Regions from separate parts of the Streptomyces sp. NPDC046215 genome, predicted to be linked through region 1. Evidence: riboswitches for the same ligand, from Rfam matches in the RefSeq annotation. Region 1 holds a riboswitch; each other region holds the start of a gene.
The links. Region 1 has a riboswitch for thiamine pyrophosphate ahead of ABZ951_RS17000 (thiamine ABC transporter substrate-binding protein). Riboswitches for the same ligand answer to the same signal wherever they lie in the genome.
Positions count from the first base shown of each region.

Region 2: it holds a riboswitch for thiamine pyrophosphate, as region 1 does, so the genes downstream of both, thiC (phosphomethylpyrimidine synthase ThiC) here and ABZ951_RS17000 (thiamine ABC transporter substrate-binding protein) in region 1, are expected to answer to the same signal.
Region 3: it holds a riboswitch for thiamine pyrophosphate, as region 1 does, so the genes downstream of both, thiO (glycine oxidase ThiO) here and ABZ951_RS17000 (thiamine ABC transporter substrate-binding protein) in region 1, are expected to answer to the same signal.

Region 1 covers NZ_JBEYZW010000034.1:35,026-39,182, forward strand. Annotated here, with positions in the region: gene ABZ951_RS16995 (iron ABC transporter permease) at 1-927, opposite strand, end outside; gene ABZ951_RS17000 (thiamine ABC transporter substrate-binding protein) at 1,002-2,093, opposite strand; TPP riboswitch at 2,089-2,194, opposite strand; gene rlmN (23S rRNA (adenine(2503)-C(2))-methyltransferase RlmN) at 2,261-3,370, opposite strand; gene ABZ951_RS17010 (phosphatidate cytidylyltransferase) at 3,550-4,157, opposite strand, start outside.
Region 2 covers NZ_JBEYZW010000031.1:34,798-38,954, reverse strand. Annotated here, with positions in the region: gene ABZ951_RS16080 (hypothetical protein) at 1-692, shown strand, start outside; gene thiC (phosphomethylpyrimidine synthase ThiC) at 812-2,569, opposite strand; TPP riboswitch at 2,563-2,709, opposite strand; gene ABZ951_RS16070 (YibE/F family protein) at 2,771-4,138, shown strand.
Region 3 covers NZ_JBEYZW010000071.1:32,566-36,722, reverse strand. Annotated here, with positions in the region: gene ABZ951_RS25680 (thiazole synthase) at 1-535, opposite strand, end outside; gene thiS (sulfur carrier protein ThiS) at 545-784, opposite strand; gene thiO (glycine oxidase ThiO) at 781-1,971, opposite strand; TPP riboswitch at 1,969-2,081, opposite strand; gene ABZ951_RS25665 (FAD-dependent oxidoreductase) at 2,247-3,482, shown strand; gene ABZ951_RS25660 (Rv2175c family DNA-binding protein) at 3,588-3,953, shown strand; gene thiE (thiamine phosphate synthase) at 4,066-4,157, shown strand, end outside.

The sequences.
Region 1 (4,157 bases):
GAAGCCGAAGCCGTCCGGGCCGTCGAAGGAGCGCAGGACGAGCACCACGAGCGGCAGGACGACGAGCAGCGCGGCCACGGTCAGGACGAAGCCCAGCAGGTTCCACTGGGCGGCGCCCCGCGGGCGGCGGGAGGTGTGCGCGGCGTCGACCAGCTTCAGGGCGGATTCCCTGCGCCGCACCGTCCGGGCGTGCACGGCCAGCAGCACCGCGACGGCCGCGAACTGCACGAGCGTGAGGACGGCGGCCGTCGGCAGGTCCAGCAGCTGCGCGGTCTGCTGGTAGATCTCCACTTCCAGGGTGGCGTAGCGGGGCCCGCCGAGGATCTGCACGACGCCGAAGGAGGTGAAGGTGAAGAGGAAGACCATGAGGGCGGCGGCGGCCACGGCGGGGGCGAGGGCGGGCAGGGTCACCCACCGCCACGCCGAGAACCGGCCGGCGCCCAGCACCCGTGCCGCCTCTTCCTGGCGGGGGTCGAGCTGGGCCCAGAGGCCGCCGACGGTCCGCACGACGACGGCGTAGTTGAAGAAGACGTGGGCGAGGAGGATCGCCCAGACCGTGGTGTCCAGGCGCACCCCCCAGGTCTCGTCCAGCAGCCCGCCGCGGCCGAGCAGTGCCAGGAAGGCCGAGCCGACGACGACGGTCGGCAGGACGAAGGGGACGGTGACCACGGCCCGCAGCAGGTGCTTGCCGGGGAAGTCGAAACGCGCGAAGACGTACGCCGCCGGGAGGGCGAGGGCGAGGGTCAGGGCGGTGGAGGCGGCGGCCTGCCAGGTGGTGAACCACAGGACGTGCCCGACGGCGGGGTCGGTGAGGACCTCGCCGACCCGCCCGAACTGCCACTGCCCGCCGTCCTTGAGCCCCCGGGAGACGATCGCGGTGACGGGGTAGGCGAAGAAGACGCCGAAGAAGGCCAGCGGCACGGCCATCAGCGCGCACCGCACCGCCGCCTGCCGGATGGCCGGCCGCCGGGAGTCGCCCGGGGCGGCCCGCTCCGGGAGGTCTACTTCAGGACGAGCGAGGACCATGCCTTGACCCACTGGTCGCGGTTCTTGGCGATCTTCTCCGGGGCGAGGGTCTCCGGGGAGTCGACCTTCGCGCCGTACTTGGTGAACAGGCCGGGCAGGGCGGCGTCCTGGTGGGCGGGCTTGACGAACATCTTCAGGGGCATGTCCTCCTGGAACTTCTTGTCCAGCAGGAAGTCGATCAGGGCCTTGCCGCCGTCGGTGTTCTTCGCGCCCTTGAGCAGCCCGGCGAATTCGATCTGCCGGAAGCAGGTACCGGTGGCGACCCCGGTCGGGGCCTCCTCGGGCTCCGGCTTGACGCCCATGACCTCGGCGGGCGGGCTGGAGGCGTAGGAGACGACGAGCGGCTTGTCGCCCTTGGCCTTCTTGCCTCCCGCGGAGCCGGAGAAGCGCTCGCTGTAGGCCTGCTCCCAGCCGTTGACGACCTCGACGCCGTTGTCCTTGAGCTTCTTCCAGTAGTCCTGCCAGCCGGAGTCGCCGTACTTGGCGATGGTGCCGAGCTGGAAGGCGAGACCGGGCGAGGAGGTCGCGGGGTTCTCGGTGACCAGAAGGTTCTTGTACTCCGGCTTGATCAGGTCGTCGAACGTCCGCGGCGGGGTGAGCTTGTGGTCGGCGAAGTAGGCGCGGTCGTAGTTGACGCAGATGTCGCCGGTGTCGATCGGCGTCACCCGGTGCTCGGCGGCGTCGGCCTGGAGGTCCTTGGGGACGCGGTCGAGGCCCTTGGCCTCGTACGGCGTGAAGAGGCCCTTGTCGAGCGCCCGCGACAGCAGGGTGTTGTCGACGCCGAAGAAGACGTCGCCCTGCGGGTGGCTCTTGGAGAGGATCGCCTGGTTGACGGCCGTGCCGGCGTCCCCGCCCTTGATGACCTTGACCTTGTATCCGCTCCGGCGCGTGAACTCCTGGAGCACCTCGGGGGACGCCTCGAAGGAGTCGTGCGAGACGAGGGTGACGGTCTTGCTCCCGCCCGCCGACCCGCCGGAGTCGTCCGAGCCGCCGCAGGCCGCCAGCACGGGCAGGCAGACGGCGGTGGCGGCGGCCGCGCCGAGGGCACGCCTGAGGTTGGTGTTCATGATCGAGCTGACTCCCTACGCCGGTATGACCCGGATCAGGTCCGAGGGTCTGCGGGCTGTGCCGCACTCTCAGCGCGCTGGGCGCTCCCCTGTCGGATTGTTCACTTGTGCGAAGGCACCGTATCAGTGCCGGTGCGCGGCGCCACCGGTCAGTACCGGTGGCCGGCTCAGCGCTCGGCGGCGGCCAGCTGGCCGCAGGCGCCGTCGATCTCCTGGCCGCGGGTGTCCCGTACGGTCACGGGGACGCCGTGGGCGGCGATGGCCGCGACGAACGCCCGCTCGTCCTCCGGCCGGGAGGCCGTCCACTTGGAACCCGGGGTGGGGTTCAGCGGGATCAGGTTGACGTGGACGCGCTTGCCCTTGAGGAGCCGGCCGAGGAGGTCGCCCCGCCACGCCTGGTCGTTGATGTCGCGGATGAGGGCGTACTCGATGGAGATCCGGCGGCCGGACTTCTCCGCGTACTCCCAGGCGGCGTCGAGGACCTCGCGGACCTTCCAGCGGGTGTTGACGGGCACCAGGGTGTCGCGCAGCTCGTCGTCGGGCGCGTGCAGCGAGACGGCGAGGCGGCACTTGAAGCCCTCGTCGGCGAACCGCAGCATGGCCGGGACCAGGCCGACGGTGGAGACGGTGATCCCGCGCTGGGAGATGCCCAGGCCGTCCGGCTCGGGGTCGGTGAGCCGCCGGATGGCGCCCACGACCCGCTTGTAGTTGGCGAGCGGCTCGCCCATGCCCATGAAGACGATGTTCGACAGCCGCGCGGGCCCGCCCGGCACCTCGCCGTCGCGCAGCGCGCGCATGCCGTCCACGATCTGGTGGACGATCTCGGCGGTGGACAGGTTGCGGTCCAGCCCGGCCTGGCCCGTGGCGCAGAACGGGCAGTTCATCCCGCATCCGGCCTGGGAGCTGATGCACATGGTGACCCGGTCGGGGTAGCGCATCAGCACGGACTCGACCAGGGTGCCGTCGTGCAGGCGCCACAGGGTCTTGCGGGTGGTGTCGTCGTCGCACGAGATGTGCCGGACGACACTCATCAGCTCCGGCAGCAGCTCGGCCGCGAGCTTCGTCCGGGCCGCGGCCGGGATGTCGGTCCATGCCTCGGGGTCGTGCGCGTACCGGGCGAAGTAGTGCTGCGACAGCTGCTTGGCGCGGAAGGGCTTCTCGCCGATCGCGGCGACCGCCTCACGGCGCTCGGCGGGCGAGAGGTCGGCAAGGTGTCGCGGGGGCTTCTTGGCCCCGCGAGGGGCGACGAACGTCAGTTCTCCAGGCGCGGGGGCCATGAGCGAAAACTCCTCATTGCTACGGGATTGCTACGAGAGCGGATGATCTCCGCACGCGCGGAGCCAGCGGCAGGACAATGCCGGAACCCGGAGATCTCACAGGGGAACCCCCGCGGGCGCGGGGCCGGAAAAGGGCCCGTCGCACGGCGACGAGCCCTTCCAGAGTACCCGGCCCGCGTTCAGGCCGAGCCGACGAAGATCACCATCAGCAGCCACACCACCGGTGCGGTCGGCAGCAGCGAGTCCAGCCGGTCCATGATCCCGCCGTGACCGGGCAGCAGGGCGCCCATGTCCTTGATGCCCAGATCACGCTTGATCATGGACTCCCCCAGGTCGCCCAGCGTGGCGCTGGCCGCGACGGCGAGACCCAGCAGCAGACCCTGCCACCACGCTCCGCCGTCGATCAGGAAGTGCATGCACAGCGCGCCCGCGACCATGGCGAACGCCACGGCTCCGGCCAGGCCCTCGCGGGTCTTGCCGGGGCTGATGCGCGGCGCCAGCTTGCGCTTGCCGAACTTCCAGCCCACCGCGTACGCGCCGGTGTCGCTGACCACCGTGAGCACCAGGAAGGTGAGCACCCGCCACGCGCCGTCGTCCGCGGCGAGCATCAGCGCCACGAACGTCGCCAGGAAGGGCACGTAGAACGCCGCGAAGATGCCCGCCGTGACGTCCCTGAGGTAGTCCTCCGGCGGCTCCGTCATGCGCCACACGAGCACGGCGAGCGCGGTGAAGGCCATGGCGACCCACGCCCCCTCCGCCCCGGTCACATAGCCCGCGATGACCATGC
Region 2 (4,157 bases), on a different contig from region 1:
AAGCCCTGCGCGCGCTCTCTTCCCGAAAGCGCCGCCAGCCCGTGAGCGCCGGCGGCGCGCACGGCGAGGAGAGCGCCCCCGAAGGCGTCGCGGCCCCGGCCGCCCCGGATGACGCGACCATAGGGACCGCCGGCGCGGGCGCCGGTGCCGTGATCGCCGTCCTGGCCCCGGTCCTCGCCGGTATCGCCGCCCTGCTCTTCCTGGTGATCGGCTATGTGCTGCACACGATCGGAACGGACGCGACCGTCGCGGACCCCATGATCACCACGGGGTGGTGGTTCGCCGGTCTCACGGCCGCGGGAGCGTTCGTCGCCATGGTCGCCATGGTCCTCACGGCCCTGCGCAACGGCGTCGGCGCGGGCAGTGACGCGCGCGGGGTCGGCCTGACGGAAGAGGTCGACCGGGCCAGGGAAGCCTGGCGGCAGGCGCTCATCCACCGCGGGATACTGCCCTTCCTCCGCGAGGCGCTCGGCGGTCCCCCGGGCTCCCCCGCCGCCTCGCCGAAGCCCTTCGTCCCCAGACTTCCCGGCGGTCCCAGCCGCACCCCGCAGCTGGGTTATTCCCGTCCGGGCTTCACCAGCCCCGACAGTGAGTCCTCCCCCAGCCCCCGACCCAGCTACACCAGTCCCGACTTCACCAGTCCCGACTACGGGGGCCCGGACCACAACAGCCCCAACCGCCGGCCGAAGTGACCGGCCGGGCGACAGGCCCCGCGGCCGGGTGAGACGCCCGCTGAGCGCCCGTGAAGGGAGGCCCCGGCTGTTGCCGGGGCCTCCCTTCACGCCACCGCGGGGGCCCGCTCAGCGGGCCGTCAGTCGGCGATCGGCAGGTAGACGCGGTTGCCCGCCGCCGCGAACTCCTTGGACTTCTCCGCCATGCCCGCCGCGGGGTCCACGGCGAGATCGCCGCCGTGCTCGCGCCGGATGTCCTGAGAGATCTTCATGGAGCAGAACTTCGGCCCGCACATGGAACAGAAGTGCGCGGTCTTCGCCGGTTCCGCCGGCAGCGTCTCGTCGTGGAAGGCGCGGGCGGTGTCCGGGTCGAGGGCCAGGTTGAACTGGTCCTCCCAGCGGAACTCGAAGCGCGCGTCCGACAGCGCGTCGTCCCACTCCTGCGCGCCCGGGTGGCCCTTGGCCAGGTCCGCCGCGTGGGCCGCGATCTTGTAGGTGATCACGCCGGTCTTGACGTCGTCGCGGTCCGGCAGGCCCAGGTGCTCCTTGGGCGTGACGTAGCAGAGCATCGCCGTGCCCCACCAGGCGATCATCGCCGCGCCGATCCCGGAGGTGATGTGGTCGTACGCGGGCGCCACATCGGTCGTCAGCGGGCCGAGTGTGTAGAACGGCGCCTCCTCGCAGATCTCCTGCTGGAGGTCGATGTTCTCCTTGATCTTGTGCATCGGGACGTGCCCGGGGCCCTCGATCATCGTCTGGACGTGGTGCCGCTTGGCGATCGTGTTCAGCTCGCCGAGCGTCTTCAGCTCCGCGAACTGCGCCTCGTCGTTGGCGTCCGCGATGGAGCCGGGGCGCAGCCCGTCGCCGAGGGAGTACGTCACGTCGTACGCGGCGAGGATGTCGCAGAGTTCCTCGAAGTTTTCGTAGAGGAACGACTCCTTGTGGTGCGCCAGGCACCAGGCCGCCATGATCGAGCCGCCGCGCGAGACGATGCCGGTCTTGCGGCGGGCCGTGAGCGGGACGTAGCGCAGCAGCACGCCCGCGTGGACGGTCATGTAGTCCACGCCCTGCTCGGCCTGCTCGATGACCGTGTCCTTGTAGATCTCCCAGGTGAGCTCCTCGGCCTTGCCGTCGACCTTCTCCAGCGCCTGGTAGAGCGGCACGGTGCCGATCGGCACGGGGGAGTTGCGCAGCACCCACTCACGGGTGGTGTGGATGTTGCGGCCGGTGGAGAGGTCCATGACCGTGTCGGCGCCCCAGCGGGTCGCCCAGGTCATCTTCTCCACCTCCTCCTCGATCGAGGAGGTGACGGCGGAGTTGCCGATGTTGGCGTTCACCTTCACCAGGAACTTCTTGCCGATGATCATCGGCTCGATCTCCGGGTGGTTCACATTGGCCGGGAGCACGGCCCGGCCGGCCGCGATCTCCTCGCGGACGGTCTCGGGCGAAACGTTTTCCCGGAGGGCCACGTACTCCATCTCCGGGGTGACCTCACCCCGGCGGGCGTACGCGAGCTGGGTCACCGCGGTGCCGGCCCGGCCCCGGCGGGGCTGGCGCGGACGCCCGGGGAAGACCGCGTCGAGGTTCTTCAGCCCCCCGCGCGGCGACGTGTGCTTGAGGCCGTCGTCCTCGGGGCGCATCGGGCGCCCCGCGTACTCCTCGGTGTCACCGCGGCCGATGATCCAGTTCTCCCGCAGCGGCGGGAGGCCGCGCCGGACGTCCGTCTCGACGGCCGGGTCGGTGTACGGGCCGGAGGTGTCGTACAGCCGTACGTCCTGCCCGTTGGTGAGATGCACCCGCCGCACCGGAACCCTGAGGTCCGGTCGCGAGCCGGTCACGTAGTCCTTGTGCCAGCCGATCCGGCCGTTTTCGGACGTGCGTGCATCCTGCGAGGTCATGAGACCAGAACTCCCTACGCCGGCATTACCCGGTAACAGGTTCGGCGGTCGACGCAGCGATTTTCCGTACACGTGCGTACACGCACTACGGAGGTCAGCGCCCTCTCAGCCCGGTGCTCCGAGCTCCCGCGATTGCAAAGGTGCCACCACGCTAGCGCTTCCCCGGCCCGGAGGGCCAGGGGGGCTTGCGATGATCGGGGCGTGACCCCCGAGAACCGCTCCCCCCACGAGCCCACCCCTGCACACCCGCCCAGCTCGTCGCACAGCCACGGACATGCGCACGCGCACAGCCACGGACCGGCCAAACCGGTCTCCGCCCACCTCCGCAAGGTGATCGCGGCGGTCCTCATCCCGTTCGCCGCCGCGGTGCTCACCGGACTCGCCGTGCTGTGGCCCGGCGGCGCGCCGGACCACCCGCACTCCGGTCTCGGCCTCGACCGGCAGACCGAGTCCGGGCGGGTAGTCAAGATTGAAGAGATGGACTGCACCAAGGCCGGCGCCGCGCCGCAGCAGCCGGTGCGGCAGCAGCCGGGCGGGGAGGGCGGGCCGCCTCCACCGCCCCGAGGGCCCTGCGAGAAATCGGAGATCGAGGTCACCTCCGGCCCTCACAAGGGCCGCACGTTCACCGAGCTCGTCCAGCCGACGGCCTCACGGCACTACTCCGTCGGCCAGAAGGTCATCCTCGCGTACGCCCCCAAGGCGCCCGAGAAACTCCAGTACTCGGTCACGGACGTGGACCGGACGCTGCCCATAGCGCTGCTCGCCGGGCTGTTCGCCCTCGCCGTCGTGGCGGTGGGCCGGCTGCGCGGCGTCTTCGCGCTGATCGCCCTGGTCATCAGCTTCGGTGTGCTGACGCTGTTCATCCTGCCGGCGATCCTCCAGGGGTCCGACCCGCTGGTGGTGGCCGTCATCGGCGGCAGCGCCATCATGCTGATCGCGCTTTACATGTGCCACGGACTCTCCGCCCGCACCTCCGTGGCGGTGGTCGGCACGCTCACCTCGCTGCTGCTCATCGGCCTCCTGGGCGCCCTCTTCACCGGCTGGGCGCACCTGACGGGCGACACCGACGACCAGACGGGGCTGGTCCACGGCCTCTACCCGCAGATCGAGATCCGCGGGCTGCTGCTCGCCGGCATCATCATCGGCTCGCTCGGCGTCCTGGACGACGTGACGGTCACGCAGACGTCCGCGGTCTGGGAGCTGAAGGAGGCCGACCCCGGCGCCGGTTGGCGCAAGCTCTACGGGGCGGCGATGCGCATCGGGCGGGACCACATCGCCTCGGTGGTCAATACGCTCGTGCTGGCGTACGCGGGTGCGTCGCTGCCGCTGTTGCTGCTGTTCTCCATCGCGGACAGCGGGGTGGGGACGGTCGCGACCAGCGAGATCGTCTCGGAGGAGATCGTCCGGACGCTCGTCGGCAGCATCGGTCTGGTGGCCTCGGTGCCGGTGACGACCGCGCTGGCGGCGCTCGTTGTCAGTGCCGACCGGCACACTGCGGGTACGAAGCCGGGTGCCAGGGGCAGGGCTTCGAAGGCTTCCCGGGGCGGCAGGCGGCGCCGCGCGAAGTGACGGGGGCACGGCTCACGGG
Region 3 (4,157 bases), on a different contig from region 1:
CGCGGGCCCGCTCGGTGATCAGCTGGAAGTTGTGCGGGTTGCGGATGCCGAGCCCGGAGCCGATCGGCGACCCCAAAGGCATGATCGCCGCGCAGCCGGCGTCCTCCAGCTTCCGGGCGAGGACCGGGTCGTCGTTGGTGTACGGCAGCACGGTGAAGCCGTCGTCGACGAGGATCTCGGCCGCGTCCAGCAGCTCGATCGGGTCGGGCAGCAGCGTGCGCTCGTCCGCGATCACCTCCAGCTTGACCCAGTCGGTACCGAGCGCCTCCCGGGCCAGCCGGGCGGTGAGGACCGCCTCCCCGGCGGTGAAACAGCCCGCCGTGTTCGGCAGGACGCGGATGCCGTGCCGGTCGAGGACGGAGAGCACCGAACCCCGGACGTTCGCGTCCAGACGGCGCATCGCGACGGTGGTCAGCTCGGTGCCGGAGGCGAGCAGGGCCCGCTCCATGACATCGAGGCTGGGCGCCCCGCCCGTGCCCATGATCAGCCGGGAGGTGAAGGTCGTGCCGGCGATGGTGAGCAGATCGTCTGCCATCAGGGCTGATCAGCCTCCCTGCACGGCGGTGAGGACCTCGACGCGGTCACCGTCGCCGAGGGTGGTGGCGGGCCACTGCCCCCGCGGCACGACCGCTTCGTTGACGGCGGCGGCGACACCGCTGTGCGCCGTGGTCAGGCTCGCCACGAGCCCGTCGAGGGTCAGGCCCCGGGGTATCGCGCGGCGCTCGCCGTTGAGGCTGATGCCGACCTGGGCCTCGGGCCGGTCGGTGGGGTCGGTGGGATTCATGCGGGCGGCTCCTGGAGGGCGTTCGAGAAGCGTCGGGGGGAGAAGGGGCGGGCTTCCTCGGGGAGCCGCCCGCAGGTCAGCACCTCGGCCATGACGTCGCCCGTCACCGGGGTGAGGAGGACGCCGTTGCGGTGGTGGCCGGTCGCGGCGTGCAGACCGGGCAGGGCCGTCGGGCCGAGGAGCGGCGCGTTGTCGGGGGAGCCGGGGCGCAGCCCCGCGCGGGCTTCCACCAAAGGCAGCTCGGTGATCCCCGGGACCAGCTCGTGCGCGTCGCGCAGCAGCTCGTAGACACCGCCCGCGGTGACGGTGGTGTCCCAGCCGAGCTCCTCGGTGGTCGCGCCGACGACCAGCTCGCCGTTGGACCGCGGCACGAGGTAGACGTCGCCGCCGCGCACCACCGCCCGTACGGTCCGGGACAGGAACGGCGCGTACGAGCCGGGCACGCGCAGCCGCAGGACCTGCCCCTTGACCGGGCGGACCGGCGGCAGGACGTGCTCGGGGACCCCGGCCATGATGCCGCTGCGGCTGCCCGCCGCGAGCACCGTCTGGCCGGCCGGGACCCGGGTGCCGTCGGCCAGCTCGGCACCGGCCGCCCGCTCCCCGTCGCGCAGGAGCCGCACCGCTTCCGCCCGGTGGAAGACCACCCCGGCCCGCTCACAGGCCGTGAGCAGGGCCCGGGCGAGCCGCCGCGGGTCGGTCTGGTGGTCACCGTCCACGCGCAGCCCGCCGCTCACCCCCGGCGCCAGCATCGGCTCCAGCCGGCGGCACTCCCGCCCCGTGAGCCACTGCGACTCCAGGCCGGACCGCAGCTGGAGGGCGTGCAGCTCCCGCAGGTGCTCCCGGTCGTCGGCGTCGAGGGCGACGGCGAGCGTGCCGCAGGCGCGGTAGCCGGTGTCCTGGCCGCTGGCCTCCTCCAGCTCGGCTGTGAACTGCGGATAGCGCCGCGCGGAGGCCAGGTTCAGGGCCAGCAGGGTCTGCTCGCCGTGGTGCAGTTCGGTCACCGCCGCCAGCATCCCGGCGGCGACCTGGGCCGCGCCCCCGCCGGGCGCCGGGTCCGCGACGGCCGTGCGCAGGCCCCGCTGGGCGGCCCGCCAGGCGGTGACCAGCCCGATGACACCGCCGCCGACGACGAGGACGTCACAGATCCCCGGCGGCGTGCCCGAGGGCGTGGTGGAAGACGCGTACATGGGCGTCCAGCCCCTCCCTTCGCCGGCATGACCCGGATCAGGTTCGTACGGTCGGAGGCCGTCCAGCCTCCCTCTCAGCCCGGTGCGTCCGGGCTCCCGCGAGTGCTTGCAGCGGCCACCCTAGTACGGCCGCGGAGGCGACCGGAAGGCCGGACCGGGGGCGCCCGGGCGGCCCGGCGGCGACCGCGCGACCACGGCGGACACCGTCACTGTGTGTCGTAGGTCTCGTCACACGGTGCTCCGGTACGGCCCCGCGCCCGCCCTACAGTGATCGGGTGAGCGAGCACCGGAACGACACACAGACCTCCCACGACCGGCGCGTCGTCATCGTGGGCGCCGGGATGGCCGGGGTACAGACCGCCGTGGCCCTGCGCGAACAGGGGTGGCAGGGCGGCGTCACCCTGCTCGGCGCGGAGCCGCACCCGCCGTACGACCGGCCGCCGCTCTCCAAGGCCGTGCTGCTGGGCAAGGCCGAGGGCTCCGCCTTCGAGGTGGACTTCGCCTCCCTCGGGATAGACCTGGAACTCGGCCGGGAGGTCACCGGGCTGCGGGCCGGCGAGCACGTGGTGGACACCGCCGCCGGGCCCGTGCCCTACGACGTGCTCGTCATCGCCACCGGCGCCCACCCCGTCCTGCTGCCCGGCAGCGAGGACGTGCCCGGCGTGCACCTGCTGCGCACCCTGGACGACGCGCTGCGGCTGCGCCCGGTGCTCGCCGGCCAGGTCGACGTCGTGGCCGTGGGCGCGGGCTGGATCGGCGCCGAGTTCGCGACAGCGGCGCGTGAGGCGGGCTGCCGGGTGACCGTCGTCGAGGCCGCGGACCGGCCGCTGGCCGGCGCCCTGCCCGCCGAGGTCGCCGCCTACATGGCCGCCTGGTACGCGGACAGCGGCGCCCGGCTGCTCACCGGCGCGCGCGTCGCCGCCGTCGAGCCCGGCGCGGTGGTCCTGGCCGACGGCACCCGGCTGCCGGCCGGCGCGGTCGTCGTCGGCATCGGGGCCCGGCCCGCGACCGCGTGGCTGGCGGGCTCGGGCATCGAGCTGGCCCCGGACCGGTCCGTCGCCACCGACGCCCGCCTGAAGACCTCCCTGCCCGACGTCTACGCGGTCGGCGACTGCGCGTCCTTCCCCTCCGCCCGGTACGGGGAACGGCTGCTGGTCCACCACTGGGACAACGCCCTCCAGGGGCCGCGGACCGTCGCCGGGCACATCGTCCACGGGGCGGCCGAGGACGCGCTCTACGACCCGGTGCCCTACTTCTGGTCCGAGCAGTTCGGGCGGTTCGTCCAGTACGCCGGCCACCACGGGGACGCCGACGAGCTGGTCTGGCGGGGCGACCCGGCCGGCGCCGCGTGGACCGTGTGCTGGCTGCGCGGCGACGTGCTCGTCGCGCTGCTGGCCGTGGGGCGGCCCCGGGACCTGGCCCAGGGCCGCAAGCTCATCGAGCGGGGCGCCGCCCTCGACCGCGCCAAGGCGGCGAACGCCTCGGTGCCGCTGAAGTCCGCCGCGGTCTGAGGGCTCGGCGCACGGCCCGTCCCGGCGGCTTGCTGACGACTCGCTGACGCCGGGTCGGGTCAACCCGGCTACCCACTGTCAGTCCCAGATGGCAGGCTTGTCCCCGTGACCGAGATTGACGCAAAGATCGATGCTCTCGTTCCCGCCTGGCTCACCCTCCCCGACATCGCCGAGAACCTCGGCATCGAGGTGACGCGTGTGCGCCAGCTGGTCAAGGAGGGCCAGCTGATCGCGGTGCGCCGCGGCGAGAACAGGGCACTGCACGTGCCCGCCGACTTCATCAAGGACGGCAAGGTCGTCAAGGGCCTCGTCGGGACCTTGACGCTGCTCAGGGACGACAGCTTCAACGACGAGGAAATGCTGGAGTGGCTGTTCACCCCTGACGAGACCCTCCCCGGCACTCCCGCGCAGGCCCTGCGCGAGAATCGCGGCACGGAGGTGAAGCGCCGGGCCCAGGCGCTCGCCGTCTGAGCCGTCCACCGGCGCTGTAGACGCGAAGAACGAAGAGAAAACCGTCCGGTGTACGGGCCCGGGGCCGCCGCGCCCCGGGCCCGTACACCGCCGACCCGGGGGGAACCACCCGATGTCCGTCACCGCCCAGCTCCCCCACGGCCGAAACGGCGGGGAGACCACCCCTCTCGCCGACGCCCGGCTGTACCTGTGCACCGACGCGCG